2 linked regions of the Solitalea lacus genome follow. Each later gene encodes a partner of the first gene's protein in a complex. Links are inferred from orthologs where the notes say so. Each region holds a gene or a part of one and is shown in the gene's direction. Other genes may lie near its edges. The genes, in order: uvrA and mfd.

Region 1 (3,719 bases):
TTGCATCAATTACCTTACCGGTAATTTTCCCCGTTGTTACAGGCTTGGTGCTTGCTGTTGTTTGAGCATGTGTTAAAACAGGCAAGCCAATAAAGGCTAGCATAAATAGTCCCAGTGCCTTTGATAAAAATGTAGAAATTGAATTCACTTTTTCTCGTTTAGATTAGTTTCAAAAATAGATGAATGGAATGGAGTATGGTTTAATTTTGATGTGCAACATTACAGTTACCTGAAGGCTCAGGTAAATTATGGAGTGTTAAAAGAACGGTGGAATTGATCTAACCTGCATTCAACTTTTCTGCAACCTACGTCTTGCAGGTGTAATCAATAATTCTGCTCCTTAGCCCGAAACTTAAATTACTTATCTTTGCGTTTCGGATTTTGTTTTTTGTTGACTATGAGTGAAAACTTTACCGATTTAGGTGAGCAATCGGAAGTAGAGGTTTATGGCGCACGTGTTCATAACCTGAAAAACATAGATGTTTCTTTTCCGCGCAATAAGCTGGTGGTTATAACTGGTTTAAGTGGTAGCGGTAAGTCGTCATTGGCTTTTGATACAATTTATGCCGAAGGCCAGCGCCGTTATATGGAAACCTTCAGTGCATACTCGCGCCAGTTTATGGGGGGGATGGAGCGTCCGGATGTGGACAAGGTTTCAGGGCTGAGTCCTGTTATTGCTATTGAACAAAAAACGACTTCCAAAAATCCACGTTCAACAGTAGGCACCATCACCGAGATTTATGACTTTTTGCGTTTGCTGTATGCCCGCGTTGGTGATGCTTTTTCGTATAATACAGGCGAGTTGATGCAGAAAATGTCTGAAGATCAGATCATCAACAGCATTATGGAGCAGTACGAAGGCAAGCCCATCAATATTTTGGCTCCTGTTGTAAAAGGACGTAAAGGGCATTACCGCGAGCTGTTTGAACAAATTCGAAAGCAGGGGTATACGAAGGTGAGGGTTGATGGAGAGATACAGGATGTAACTCCTAAAATGCAGCTCGACCGTTACAAAATCCACGATATTGAAATTGTTATTGATCGGGTAGAAGTAAAGGCGGATAATCGCAAACGTATTGTAGATTCAGTGGCCGCAGCGATGAAACAAGCCAAAGGCATTATTAAAATTGCCGACAAGGAAGGTAATGTTTCGCATTTCTCTAAGTTTTTGATGTGCCCTACAACGGGTATTTCATACGATGAGCCGCAGCCGAATACTTTTTCATTTAACTCACCTTATGGCGCTTGTCCACGGTGCAGTGGCCTAGGCTACATTTTTGAAATTGACGAGCATACAGTCATTCCAAATCCGAAATTGAGCATTATGGAAGGCGGTTTGGCTCCATTGGGCGAATACCGCGAAACCTGGATGTTCCAAATATTGAAAGCGCTTTCAAAGAAGTATGATTTTTCGCTTTCAGTCCCAATTGAAAAGTTAAAGCCCGAGATAAAGGAAATCATCCTTAACGGAGCTCCGGATATTATTACTGTTCCTGTAAAGTACGGAAGCTATAACACCCAAAACTACCAGGTGACGTTTGACGGTTTAATTAAAACTCTGGAAGAGCAGCAGGAAAACCGTAAAGATGATGAAGACAGAAGCGATCTGGAAGGTTTCAGAACTTTGAAGGTTTGCCCCGAATGTAATGGTGCCCGATTAAAACAAGAGGCGCTGCATTTTAAAATTGATGATAAAAACATTTTTGAGCTGAGTTGTATGGATATCAATTCGCTTAAACAATGGTTTGCTGGTATTGAAGTGCGACTCTCAGAACGGAAAAATATCATCGCTAAAGAAATTCTGAAAGAGATAAGGGCGCGCATTGGATTTTTGGTGGATGTTGGCTTGACCTATTTAACACTTGACCGTACCTCTCGTACCCTTTCAGGAGGGGAAGCGCAACGTATCCGTTTGGCTACTCAAATAGGCTCGCAACTGGTTAACGTGCTGTATATTTTAGATGAACCAAGCATTGGGTTGCATCAACGTGATAATAACCGCTTGATTGAAGCGCTGAAAAGCCTGCGTGATGTAGGTAATACTGTGTTGGTTGTTGAACATGATAAAGACATGATTGTGGAGGCCGATTATGTAATTGACATGGGACCTGCCGCAGGCGTACATGGCGGTCAGGTGGTGGCACAAGGTGCGCCCGATCAGCTGCTGGGTTTCCATACCATCACCACCGATTATATTAATGGTATAAAGGAAATTGAGCTTCCTGAAAAACGCAGGGAAGGAAATGGACATGTCCTGAAATTGGTTGGGGCTAAAGGCAATAACCTAAAGAATGTAAGTATAGAACTGCCTTTGGGTAAGTTTATTACCGTTACAGGTGTTTCAGGTAGCGGTAAATCAACTTTAATTACTGAAACTCTTTACCCAATTTTAAACCAGTATTTCTTCAATGCCAAGAAAAAGCCGTTGGAGTATGAAAAAATTGAAGGCCTGGAGCATGTCGACAAGGTGATTGAGATTGACCAGACGCCAATTGGACGTACTCCGCGTTCTAATCCGTCGACTTATACGGGTGTATTTTCAGATATACGTAACCTGTTTACCCAACTGCCCGAATCTAAAATTCGCGGTTATAAACCAGGTCGATTTTCGTTTAATGTAAAAGGCGGGCGCTGCGAAACTTGTCAGGGTGCGGGGATGAAGGTAATTGAGATGAATTTCTTACCCGATGTGATGGTAAATTGTGAAGAGTGCCAGGGACGACGCTATAACCGTGAAACTTTGGAAGTGCGCTACAAAGGTAAATCCATTAGTGATGTATTGGACATGAGTGTGGAGGATGCTGTTCCGTTTTTTGAGAATATTCCGGCTATTCATCGTAAAATTAAGACTTTGTTAGATGTAGGCTTGGGCTACATCACTTTAGGGCAATCGTCGGTAACACTTTCCGGAGGGGAAGCTCAGCGCGTAAAACTGGCCACAGAGCTTTCTAAAAAAGATACCGGCAAAACCTTTTACATTTTAGATGAACCTACAACTGGTTTGCATTTTGAAGACATTCGCATTTTGTTGGGTGTATTAAACCGATTGGTGGAAAAGGGTAATACGGTGTTGGTAATTGAGCATAACCTGGATGTAGTAAAAGTAGCCGACCATGTGATTGACCTTGGTCCGGAAGGTGGAAAAGGTGGTGGAACTATTGTATTTGAGGGTACACCAGAAGGGCTAATTGAATGCACTAACAGCTTTACCGGTGAGTTTTTGAAAAAGGAGATGGCTATATAAGAACAGACGATAGCCAACCTGGATATTATTGCATAGTATTAATTAAATATTAGGTTAAGGAATATTGACTTCTATTACTCTGAATGCAGTATTTTACAGATGCTTGGTGACGAATTCAATAACCGAAACATTGCCAGTTCTAAAATGAACAGCGATCTTAAGATTATCAAGTAACAAGATAAAGTTTGAAGTACATCACACGAACAATTTGGATCTTATCAGTCGTTAGTTTGCTGACAGATACGGCAAGCGAAATGCTGTATCCGATAATGCCGATTTATTTAAAATCAGTTGGTTTTTCAATTTTACTTATCGGAATACTTGAAGGCGTTGCAGAAGCAACAGCGGGGCTGAGTAAAGGTTATTTTGGTAAACTTTCTGACATGTCGGGCAAACGAGTTCCGTTTGTGCAAATCGGTTACGCTTTTAGTGCGATCTCAAAACCAATGATGTCAGTTTTCATTTATCCGCTTTG
Region 2 (4,216 bases), 3.3 Mb from region 1 along the record:
AAAAACATCTTACATGAGCTTAACGGAGAATATGATTACGTGTTTATCGATGCTCCTCCCGGGTTTTCCATCTTATCCGAAAACATTTTCCATGCGGTTAATTATTTGCTATTGCCCATGATTCCCACTACACTTTCCATTAGGGCTTTTGAAACCGTCTCTGAATACTTTAAGGATAATGAAATAGAGACTAAAAAGATCATCCCGTTTTTTTCGATGGTCGATCTGCGAAAAAACATGCACAAAGACATTATCGATGAATTTCAGAACAATAAGCAAATACTGAATACCAGTATCAACTACTCATCTGAAGTAGAAAAAATGGGGATCTTTCGAGCTCCTTTACCAGCATTCGCCCCCAAATCAAAAGCAGCTAAAGCTTATGCATCATTGTGGAAAGAATTTCAAACTAAAACTGAAAAATAATATAATGATGAAATTGTCATAGTAAAAGGTGACACCTAAAACAAAATTCAATCTATTATCTTTGCATTCATTGTGATGCAAACTATCCAGGAAATAATTTCTTTATACCAGAACGACCAACGTCTTCAACAGTTGGTTTCTAGCCTACAGTTAAGTAACCAACGGCTACATATCAAGGGGCTTGTTGGTTCGGCTGATGCAATGATCGCTATTGCAGCAAGGGCCTTAACTGAGCAGCCTTTTGTTTTTGTATTGCCAACCTACGAAGAGGCTGTTTACTTTTTAAACGATCTAGAGAATTTAAGTGAGCACAAGGGTTTGCTATTTCCTGCATCGTATCGCAAAGCATTTGAATTCATACAAGCTGATTCTGGCAATGTATTATTGCGGGCAGAAGTTTTAAACGAAATCAAGTCCAAAACACGAGCATCAAAACTGATTGTCACCTATCCGGAAGCTCTAGCGGAAAAGGTTATCAGTAGAGAAACACTTGAAAAAAACACACTTGATATTGTTAAAGGCGATAAGCTTAGCATCGATTTCATCAATGAATTTTTACATGAATATGCCTTTGAAAGGGTTGATTTTGTGTACGAAGCAGGTCAATATTCTATAAGGGGAGGTATTGTTGACATCTTCTCTTTTTCTCACGACCTGCCTTATCGTGTAGAATTCTTCGGAGATGAAATAGAGTCGATCAGAACCTTTAGTCCTGAAGATCAGCTTTCAGTTTCCAAGATGGAACGTATCACCATCGTTCCAAATGTTCAGTCAAAGCTATTAACAGATAATAACACTTCATTCCTTGATTATATTGAGGAAAATTCGGTTTTATGGTTTAAGGATGTAACTTTTACCTACGAAATCATTGAAAAAGGGGTAAAAAAAGCTAAGGATTTGTACAAAGCCCTTCCTGATGAGGAAAAGGCTATACATACCGAGTGGATGGACCCGAAATATCTGTTTGAAGAAAGCAAAGACACAAAACGTAATGTGGATCGCCATTCTGTAATTGAATTTGGCAAACAATTCAGTTATCAATCCACTGAAACATTCCATTTCGATCTTCGTCCCCAGCCGTCATTCAATAAAGATTTTACGCTACTTCAGCACAATTTAAATGAGAATCTTGCTGATAACATACGGAATTTCATTTTTGCCGATAGTTCCAAACAAATAGAACGCCTTTATGCCATCTTTGCTGATATTCCTAAAGAAAAAACAGCAAAACCGGTAAATGATGAAACGCCTTTTACTCCAATTCACCTTTCAATTCATGAAGGATTTATCGATCGCGAATTGAAAGTTGCCTGCTATACTGATCATCAGATTTTTGACCGGTATTATAAATACAAGGCTCGCAAAACCTACACGCAATCACAGTCAATTACGCTAAAGGAACTGCGCGAACTTAAACCAGGTGATTTTGTAACTCATATTGATCATGGAATCGGTAAGTATGCAGGATTACAGAAAATTGAGGTAAATGGTCAAGTTCAGGAATCGATCCGGTTGGTTTATGCTGACAATGATTTGTTATATGTAAACATCAACTCGTTAAACCGTATTTCAAAATACACCGGCAAAGACGGAACAATTCCCAAACTTAACAAGTTGGGTACCGATGCCTGGGACAAACTAAAAAAAAACACTAAAAAAAAAGTTAAAGACATAGCCCGTGATCTTATTAAGCTTTATGCTCAACGTAAAGCAAAAGAGGGATATGCCTTTATGCCGGACACTTATTTGCAAAACGAACTGGAGGCCTCATTTATTTATGAAGACACCCCGGATCAGGAAAAGGCAACTGCCGACCTGAAAAAGGACATGGAAGCACCTCATCCCATGGACCGCTTAATTTGTGGAGATGTTGGGTTTGGTAAAACCGAAGTTGCCATACGCGCTGCATTTAAAGCCGTTACCGATAGCAAGCAAGTTGCAGTATTAGTGCCAACCACCATTTTAGCCTCGCAGCACTTCCGAACATTCCGCGAACGGTTAAAAGATTTTCCATGTACTATCGATTATATTAATCGATTTAAATCAAGTAAACAGATTAAAGAAACTCTTAAAAAACTTGAAGAAGGCACAGTTGATATCATTATCGGAACTCATCGTTTGGTAAGCAAAGATGTTAAGTTTAAAGACTTAGGACTGCTTATCATTGATGAAGAACAAAAATTTGGGGTTACAGTAAAGGAAAAACTAAAATCATTTCGTGTAAATGTTGACACACTAACGCTAACAGCAACACCAATTCCGCGCACGTTGCATTTCTCCTTAATGGGAGCACGAGATTTGTCAATTATCAGCACCCCCCCTCCAAACCGCCAACCGGTAATAACTGAACTGCATGTATTCAACGAAAAAATCATTAAAGATGCAGTTGAATTTGAAGTTGACAGAGGTGGTCAAATTTTCTTTGTACATAATCGCGTAAGTGATATACATGATGTTGCAGGTTTAATCAAAAGGCTTTGTCCTGGGGTAAAAGTCTGTGTGGGTCATGGCCAAATGGAAGGAGATGAACTGGAAGATGTTATGTCGGATTTTATTGAAGGCAAGTTTGATGTTTTGGTTGCTACGACCATTATAGAAGCCGGCTTAGATATTTCTAACGCTAACACCATTTTTATTAACCAGGCTCATAATTTCGGACTAAGCGATTTGCACCAAATGCGGGGGCGGGTAGGTCGTTCTAACAAAAAAGCATTTTGTTATTTATTAAGTCCTCCATTATCAGTTTTAACGGCTGAGGCACGCAAGCGGCTAAGTGCCATTGAAGAATTTTCAGATTTGGGTAGTGGTTTCAATGTAGCCATGCGAGATTTGGATATCCGTGGCGCAGGTAATCTTCTAGGTTCTGAACAAAGCGGTTTCATTGCCGAAATTGGGTACGAAATGTATCATAAAATTCTCGATGAAGCCATTCAGGAATTAAAAGAAGAAGAATTCAGCGACTTGTTTAAGGATGAAAAGCCTCGCCCTTTTGTAAATTTCACCACTATTGATACAGACCTTGAATTACTAATCCCTGATGAATATGTGAGCAGTGTTCAAGAGCGTTATAACCTCTATAATGAGTTAAGCAGGGTTGAAGATGAGTCACAACTTAAAACTTTTGCAACTCAACTTCACGATCGGTTTGGGGCACTTCCTCGTCAGGTAAAAGAACTACTTAACACAATGCGCTTGCAATGGCTGGCTAAAGAAATTGGATTCGAAAAACTAATGATAAAGAATAAATCGCTTAGAGGTTTCTTTATCTCCAACCAGCAATCTCCTTATTTTGAGTCGGATCGTTTCACTATGGTTCTCAATTATGTTCAAGCGAATCAACGCAATAGTAGATTGAAAGAGGGTAAAAACACCTTATCGTTAACCGTCGATAATGTTCTCAACATTGAACAAGCGATTGAAATATTAAATAGGTTGGCTGGTATCGAAATAACCTCGTAGACCAATTGGAGATACAATCTTTTTACACAAGTCTCGTTTTATTGCTACAAAAAGACTGCGCTTTATTCAACCTAAAACTTTATTCTTGCATCTTATTGCATGATCTCCTGCATTAAGGGTAACTTATTTGTTCCTTTATTTAACTAGATTATAATTATTCGTATTTTAAAAAGATATTTCTTCGCTATTATGAACAAGAAACTTTCATATTCATTATTGTTGTTGCTGAGTTCTTCGGCAGCATTTGCACAAACACTTCCCCAAGCACCTGAAAACTGGTTCAACCTTGATCCTAAAAAGGATAAAGTACAAGGAGTAAGTACAGAAAAAA

What was found.
Region 2: the proteins of uvrA (region 1) and mfd are in contact, whole or in part, in a crystal structure (PDB 4DFC), measured with the Escherichia coli proteins. The link is inferred for Solitalea lacus from one-to-one orthologs.

Annotation. Positions count from the first base shown.
Region 1 is NZ_CP091740.1:907,743-911,461, forward strand. Bases 52-3,444 are described here. They hold uvrA (excinuclease ABC subunit UvrA), read left to right. Parts: upstream 52-397; coding sequence 398-3,244; downstream 3,245-3,444. Other genes in these bases: L2B55_RS03835 (TonB-dependent receptor), read right to left, coding at 52-148; L2B55_RS03845 (MFS transporter), read left to right, coding at 3,430-3,444. Outside these bases: more of L2B55_RS03835, read right to left, coding at 1-51; more of L2B55_RS03845, read left to right, coding at 3,445-3,719. UniProt on the Escherichia coli protein: The UvrABC repair system catalyzes the recognition and processing of DNA lesions. UvrA is an ATPase and a DNA-binding protein. A damage recognition complex composed of 2 UvrA and 2 UvrB subunits scans DNA for abnormalities.
Region 2 is NZ_CP091740.1:4,216,733-4,220,948, forward strand. What follows is about bases 196-4,085. They hold mfd (transcription-repair coupling factor), read left to right. Parts: upstream 196-501; coding sequence 502-3,885; downstream 3,886-4,085. Other genes in these bases: L2B55_RS18125 (ParA family protein), read left to right, coding at 196-426; L2B55_RS18135 (S8 family peptidase), read left to right, coding at 4,075-4,085. In the rest of the region: more of L2B55_RS18125, read left to right, coding at 1-195; more of L2B55_RS18135, read left to right, coding at 4,086-4,216. UniProt on the Escherichia coli protein: Couples transcription and DNA repair by recognizing RNA polymerase (RNAP) stalled at DNA lesions. Mediates ATP-dependent release of RNAP and its truncated transcript from the DNA, and recruitment of nucleotide excision repair machinery to the damaged site.